One region of the Methylobacterium sp. yr668 genome, then DNA from elsewhere that is predicted to be linked to it. Evidence: riboswitches for the same ligand, from Rfam matches in the RefSeq annotation. Region 1 holds a riboswitch; each other region holds the start of a gene.
The links. Region 1 has a riboswitch for cobalamin ahead of BM419_RS30510 (TonB-dependent receptor plug domain-containing protein). Riboswitches for the same ligand answer to the same signal wherever they lie in the genome.
Positions count from the first base shown of each region.

Region 2: linked by a shared signal. The riboswitch ahead of BM419_RS14950 (CbtB domain-containing protein) and the one ahead of BM419_RS30510 (TonB-dependent receptor plug domain-containing protein) in region 1 are both predicted to bind cobalamin.
Region 3: linked by a shared signal. The riboswitch ahead of BM419_RS02985 (TonB-dependent receptor) and the one ahead of BM419_RS30510 (TonB-dependent receptor plug domain-containing protein) in region 1 are both predicted to bind cobalamin.

Region 1 covers NZ_FOZY01000061.1:3,631-5,886, forward strand. Annotated here, with positions in the region: partial or broken gene BM419_RS30505 (HoxN/HupN/NixA family nickel/cobalt transporter) at 1-724, shown strand, start outside; cobalamin riboswitch at 822-1,031, shown strand; gene BM419_RS30510 (TonB-dependent receptor plug domain-containing protein) at 1,150-2,256, shown strand, end outside.
Region 2 covers NZ_FOZY01000010.1:90,678-92,933, forward strand. Annotated here, with positions in the region: gene BM419_RS14940 (DUF1636 domain-containing protein) at 1-381, opposite strand, end outside; gene BM419_RS14945 (CbtA family protein) at 374-1,126, opposite strand; gene BM419_RS14950 (CbtB domain-containing protein) at 1,143-1,325, opposite strand; cobalamin riboswitch at 1,360-1,555, opposite strand; gene BM419_RS14955 (discoidin domain-containing protein) at 1,717-2,256, shown strand, end outside.
Region 3 covers NZ_FOZY01000002.1:101,480-103,735, reverse strand. Annotated here, with positions in the region: gene BM419_RS02995 (RluA family pseudouridine synthase) at 1-199, opposite strand, end outside; partial or broken gene BM419_RS02990 (NUDIX domain-containing protein) at 342-810, opposite strand; cobalamin riboswitch at 915-1,108, shown strand; gene BM419_RS02985 (TonB-dependent receptor) at 1,393-2,256, shown strand, end outside.

The DNA of each region.
Region 1 (2,256 bases):
GATCACGGCCTCGGAAGGCTACCGGGAGCTAGGCGGCCTGATCGGCACCGGCGTCTCGGCCGCCTTCCTGATCCTCATCGGCCTCGTCAATCTCGTCGTCCTCGCGGGCGTCTGGCGCGCGTTCCGGCAGGTGCGGCGCACCGGCCGCTACGTCGAGGCCGACCTCGACATGCTGCTCGCCAACCAGGGCGTGCTCGCCCGGATACTGCGGCCGCTCTTCCGCCTCGTGACGCGCTCCTGGCACATGTACCCGCTGGGCCTGCTCTTCGCGCTCGGCTTCGACACCGCCACGGAGGTGAGCCTCTTCGGGCTCTCGGCCGCTCAGGCGAGCCAGGGTACGGACCTCTGGACGATCCTTGTCTTCCCGGCCCTCTTCACCGCTGGGATGACCTTGGTCGACGCGACCGACGGCGTGCTGATGCTCGGCGCCTACAGCTGGGCCTATGTCCAGCCCATGCGCAAGCTGTTCTACAACCTCACCATCACCCTCGTGTCGGTGGCTGTCGCGCTGGTGGTCGGCACGCTGGAGGCGCTGAACCTCCTGGCGGACAAGCTCAACCTCTAGGGCTGGTTCTGGCAACGGGTAGCCGCGATCAACGACCATTTCGGTGTGCTTGGCTTCGGCATCGTCGGCCTGTTCGCGGCGGCTTGGCTCCTGTCGTTCCTCGTCTACCGCCTCGGTGGGTTCGACCGTATCGACGTAAGACCTGCAGATGCCCCCTGACCACTCACGGGCACCTGTCAGGACAACGACCGACCCGTCCAGGATGCCACACATCTGAACAACGTGTTTCCGCGCGTTGACGAATAGACGCATCGCATCCTAGCTTGAGCATGACGGTTCCCCTCGGGGATCAAAAGGGAACGCGGTGAGGCCACGCCCGTGAGGGCTCGACCGATGCCGCGGCTGCCCCCGCAACTGTAAGCGGCGAGTCCTTCATCACGACGTCACTGGGCGGCCTCGCCCGGGAAGACGATGAGAGGGCGACGACCCGCGAGCCAGGAGACCTGCCGTCAGCCGTGGTCACACGCGGAGCTTGCCGGGCGGGGTGTCCTGGGAGGTGTCGCGGCGCCGTGGTTCCCTTGAGGACGCGGCCGCCGAGGCCTCGTTCGCGGTGACGTGCCACAGCCGTCCCCCGAGGCCGTCCCGTGTCCTGTCCCGTTCCCTCCGCGCTCCGGCGCACGCTGGCGCTGTCCTGCGCCGCATCCGCATTGCTCGCCTCCATCCCCGCCCTCGCGCAGCAGGTCGCCGCGCCCTTCGCGGATGCCCAGGGAGGCGCCCAGGCCGCGGTCTCCCTGTCCGAGATCTCGGTCTCCGCCACCGGCGTGCCAACGCCGATCGCCAACACGGGATCGAGCGTCACCGTGCTCACCGACCGCCTGCTTCAGGAGCAGCAGCGCCGGACGGTGCCGGATGCCCTGCAGCAGGTGCCGGGCCTCAACGTCGTTCAGACCGGCGGCGCCGGCGGCCAGACCTCGGTCTTCATCCGCGGCACCAACTCGAACCACGTGAAGGTCCAGATCGACGGCATCGACGTCAACGACCCCTCGACCCCGAACCGCGCCTTCGACTTCAGCCAGTTGCAGACCTACGACCTCTCGCGGATCGAGGTGCTGCGCGGGCCCCAGAGCGGCCTCTACGGAGCCGACGCCATCGGCGGCGTGATCTCCGTCGTGACCAAACGTGGCGAAGGGCCGGCACGGGCGACGGCGACCGTCGAGGGCGGCTCGTTCGGCACCTTCAATCAGTTCGGCAACATATCGGGTTCGGAGGGGATCTTCGACTACTCGGTGTCGGTCGGCCACATCCGGCAATCCGCCGTCCAGGTCACCCCCTTCGAGCTGCTGCCCCGCGGCGTGCCGCTGCGGACCGCCTTCACCGACATCAAGACGGTCTCGACCAAGCTCGGGGCGCAACTTACCGATGAGTTCCGCCTCAACTACGTCCTGCGTTTCTCCGACAGTGCCTATCTCGACCAGGCCGATGGTGGCTTCCCGTACGTGCCGCTGCCGTACCGGAACCTCAACGATCAGCAGCAGCTGATCATGAGGGGCGAGGCCGAGTGGACGCCGGTACCGGGCTTCCACAACGTCTTCGGGGCGAACTACTCCAAGTTCGACCGCCTGTTCGCCGGCCCGCTGGACCCACTCGCGCCGCCGACGCCGACGACCTACCTCGGTGAACGAACCCGGTTCGATTACCGCGGCGACTGGCAATTCTCACCCGGCACCCTCGTGCTGTTCGGTGCCCAGCGC
Region 2 (2,256 bases), on a different contig from region 1:
GCCGGCGGGGACCGGGCGGGGTTCTGGGAAAGGGGGGATGCGGGCGATCACGCCCTTGCGGAACGCCTCCGGACGGTCGCGCCAGGGCACGATGCCGTCCGGGGTCGCCGCGTAGGCCACGAGACCGCCGAGGATGATCTCGGCCGAGGCGGCCGGATCCATGTCGCCGTAGACGTAGGTCCAGCGGTCGGCCGCGGCGACCGCCACGGTGCAGGGCCGCTTGCAGACCGACAGGCACTCCACCGCCTCGACCCGCAGGTCCGGCGTGCCGCCGCTCCGCGCTCGCAGCGCCTCCAGCAGGCGGGCCCCGGCGCGGGGCCCGTCCGGATCGTCGTCCGGGCGGCGGCAGGTGGTGCAGACGTAGAGCACGGTCTCAGGCACGGGCCGCTCCCCGATCCGCGCCGCGGGCGAAGGCCTGCCACGCCCAGCCGAGCCCCAGCCCGATCAGGATCCAGAACACGAAGCTGATGGCGAGCGACCGCGCGGCGAATTGCGCGGCGAGCGCGGCCGGAAGTTCGGACGCCGCCTCGGGCGCCTGCGGGGCACCGACGACGTGCGGCGCGATGATCAGGACGAGCCCCCCGAGGATCGTGATCAGCGCGCGGCGTATCGTGATCAGGTAGAGCCCCATCCCGGTCGCCGCGGCGGTCATCACCCACCACGCCTGCCGCGTCGCGAGCGGGGCCGCCGCGCTGCCGGGCAGTTCCGGCGGCAGGCCGAGGCCCGGCGCGAGGGCGACGCTGGCGAAGGCGGCCACCGCGAAGGCGAGGCCGACCTGCGGCGTGGGCTCGCGGCCGCAGGCGAGCATCACCGCGCCGAGCAGCAGCGCGTAGCCGACGCCGCCCACGAGGGTCGCGAGCCCGGTGAAGGCCATCCGCGGCAGGCCGGGCGCGGGCTGCCATTCCGGCGCGGCGTCGGGCGCGGCGTGGTCGTGCCCGGCATGGGCCAGCACGATCGGGAACGCCTTGATCGGGAGCGCCTTGGCAGCCCGGTTCGGCGCCTCCTGCTGCTCGTAGCGCTCGGCCGCGACGATCAGCGGCGAGGTCAGCGTGAGTTCGAGGCCCGTCACGATGGCAGCCGCGAAGAAGCCGGCGGCGAGGGCCGCCGACAGGAGCCGGATGATCATCCCTGGTCCGGGGACGTCAGTGACAGGGGAAGTTCTGGGTGTGGCGGAAGTCGTGCGCTGCGTTGTGGAGCGCGATCGCCGGCGAGAAGCCCGCCATGAACAGCAGGCCGAGGCCCAGCACGGCCGCGAGCGCGACGGCGATCGGGCGCTCCGACGCGCGGGTGCCGGCGGCGACGGGGGCGAGGGTTTGCGTCGTCATCAGAAGCGTCTCCAGCCGCCCCACCGGCGGCATTGCGGGATCCTGTCGCGACGGCAGGTCTCCTGGCTCGCGGCTCGGCGCGCCCACCGCCTTCCCGGATCGCTCCGGTGGCGCTTGGCGGGCGCTCGCCGCTCACAGTTGCGGGGGCAGCCGCGGAGTCGGGGCTTCAAACCCCTCACCGCATTCCCTTTTCACCCCGTCTCCGGGGCACCGTCGCCCGGCCGTTGTAGACGCATGACCGCCAGGACACAACGGAGCGGCGCCGGATCGCGGCCGTTTCCCGCGCCCGCCCCGCGATCGGGGCGGGCTTGACGGCCGCGCCCCGGAGCGGGCACCGCCGCACCCGCTACCCGCCCGGACCCGGCGCGGGCGCTGAACTCCCGGAGACCCAATGGCCCCGACAGACGATCCGACCCCGGTTCTTGTCGATCTCGCGGCCGGCCGTGAGCCGCGGATCGTCTCCGATGCGGGCACGGGAACGACGTGGCTCGAGGTCGACCTCGGCGGCCGCTTCCCGATCCATTCCGTCGCCCTGCGGCCGGGGGAGGGGGCGGTTCCCGCGGAGCCCGGCGACGTCGCGGTGGCGGTCTCGCAGGACGGCGTGACGTGGGCCGAGCCGGACCTCGCTGGCTGGACCGCGACCCCGGACGCCCTCGTCGCCGCGATCGTCCCCGACGAGCGGGCCTGGGCGCGCGCGGTCAGGATCGCCGCGCCCGAACCGGCCCGGATCGCCGGCATCGGCATCCGCGCCGACGAGGCCGCGGTCGACCTGATCGCGCTGCGGGCGATGCTCGGCCTCGACGTGACGCTCCTGAACGAGAAGCCCGGTGCTAACGTCTACGTCACCTACGCGCTCCAGTCGGCGCCCGACCGCGCCAGCCACGCCCTGGTCGGCCTGTCGCTGTTCGAGAACGGCGCCTTCGGCAACTGC
Region 3 (2,256 bases), on a different contig from region 1:
CCCAGGGATCGCGGGTGCCGGCATCCTCGCCGCGGTTGCGGGCCGCGCGCTCGGCGGCGTCGCGGGCGCTGGTGCGCGGGCCCGTGCGGGCGCGGCCGTCGGCCTGGGCCTTGCCGCCCCTGAACTTGCTGGCGCTGGACTTGCCGGCCTGAGGCTTGCGCCCCGTCGGCCCGCCGCTTCTGGGAGGTCGTATCGTCATGCTTCCGCCGGCACCCGTCTCCGCGTCGGACGGAGCGTCCGGGCGCATGGGCCGCGGCGTCGCGGACGTCCGGACCGATGGGATTGCCCGGCTGTAGCATCGCCCGCGCCGAGCGGCAAAGGCGGTGGGCCGGCCCGGTCCGTCAGGGCTCCGCGCGCCAGGCGTCGCGGAGGCGGGCCTTCAGGCCGGCGGGGAAGAGGTCGGGACCGCCCGGCACGTCGAGCCCGTCCAGATCGCACCACCGCGCCACGCAGGCGGTGCCGGAATCCTCGTGGAAGACGAAGCGCTCCTGCCCGTCGAACCGCCCCGGCGGCAGGGCGACGGGGAACAGGAACAGCACCTCGTGCCCGACCTGCCCCTCGTGCGTGAAGATGTTCTCCACGACGCGGGGGGCCGCCGAGCACCGAGACGGTGACGCCGAGCTCCTCCCGGAACTCCCGGATCAGGGCGTCCTCGACCCGCTCGCCGAACGCGACGCTGCCGCCGAGCGGCCGGACGCCTTTCAGCCGCCCGTCATCCGCGCGGACCTCGGCCACGAGCAGGCTGTTGCCGCGCCGGGGCAGACCCAGCGCCTTCACGCGAATCTCCGCAGGGGGCCGCCAGACCGTCATCCCGCAGGTGCTAGCCCGTCGTCGGCGAGGCCGCAACGGACCGGCGCACAGCGCGCCGATCCACGGCAACAACCGGACACACGGTTGACGCCCGCCCCCGCTACGGCCAAGCTGTGTTCGACGGTTCCCCTCGGGGATCAAAAGGGAACGCGGTGAGGGGTTCGCCCCGAAGCCGCGGCTGCCCCCGCAACTGTAAGCGGCGAGCCCTTCACCACCACGTCACTGGGTCACCCCGGGAAGACGGTGCGAGGGCGGCGACCCGCGAGCCAGGAGACCTGCCGTCAGCCGTGGTCACACGCGAAACGCGCCGGGCGGGGTGTCCTGGCGGGTGTCGAGGCGCCGCCAGTCCCGAGGGGAGGCGGCCGCCGAGGCCTCGTTCGCGGTGACGTGCCACAGCAAGCGCGCCCGCGACGCCGTTCCCCATGCCCGTCTCCGCCGTCTCGAACCCCTCGAGCCCTGTCGCAGGACGCCGTCGCGCGCCCGCACGGGCAGAGGCTACCGGACAGCGAGCGCATTGTAATGTTATTACAATGCTTGTAGGACGCGGGGGCCGGCGCGCGCCGTGCACGGACCGCTTTCCCCATGTCTCCATCGACCCATCGCTCCCGCCCCGGCGGGCGGGCCCCGCTCTGCGGCGTTCTCCTCGCGCTCCTCGCCAGTCCGACCGCTGCCCAGGAGGCGGTCACGCTGGATGAGCTGTCCGTCGCCGGCGCGGGCGGCGACCCGAGCCGCCTGCCGCCGAATGGCCTCAACCTGCGCACCCCCGACCGGACCGCGAGCCGCCTCGGCCTGACGCCGCTGGAGACGCCGGCCAGCCTCGACATCGTGTCGGGCGAGACCGCGCGGCTGCGCGGCCAGGACACGATCGCCGAGGCCGTGACTCAGGACGCGACCGGCATCACCACCATCGCGGCGCCCGGCAACGGCAACGGCGCGTTCACGTCCCGCGGCTTCGCCGGCCCGAACTCGATCCAGCAGCTCTACGACGGCACCCGCTTCTACGTCGGCGCCAACACCGTGACCTTCCCGTTCGACACGTGGAACGTCGAGCGGATCGAGGTGCTGCGCGGGCCGTCCTCGGTGCTCTACGGCGACGGCGCCATCGGCGGCGTCATCAACGTGGTGCCCAAGAAGCCGGTCTTCGTGCCGATCAACGCCGCCCGCGCGGTGATCGGCACCGACGGGGTCGCGCGGCTCGCCCTCGATTCCGGCGGCCCGCTGGGCCAGGCTGAGTACGGCGACACCTTCGCGTACCGCCTCAACGTCAGCGGCAACCGCGCCGACGGCTGGATGCGGCCGGAGGGCGATTTCCGCAACCTCGCGGTCTCCGCCGCCCTGCTGTTCCGGCCGAGCGCCGACCTCGCCTTCACCCTGAGCCACGATCTCGGCTACCAGGAGCCCGCCCGCTACTGGGGCACCCCGCTGGTCGAGGGACGGATCCCGGAT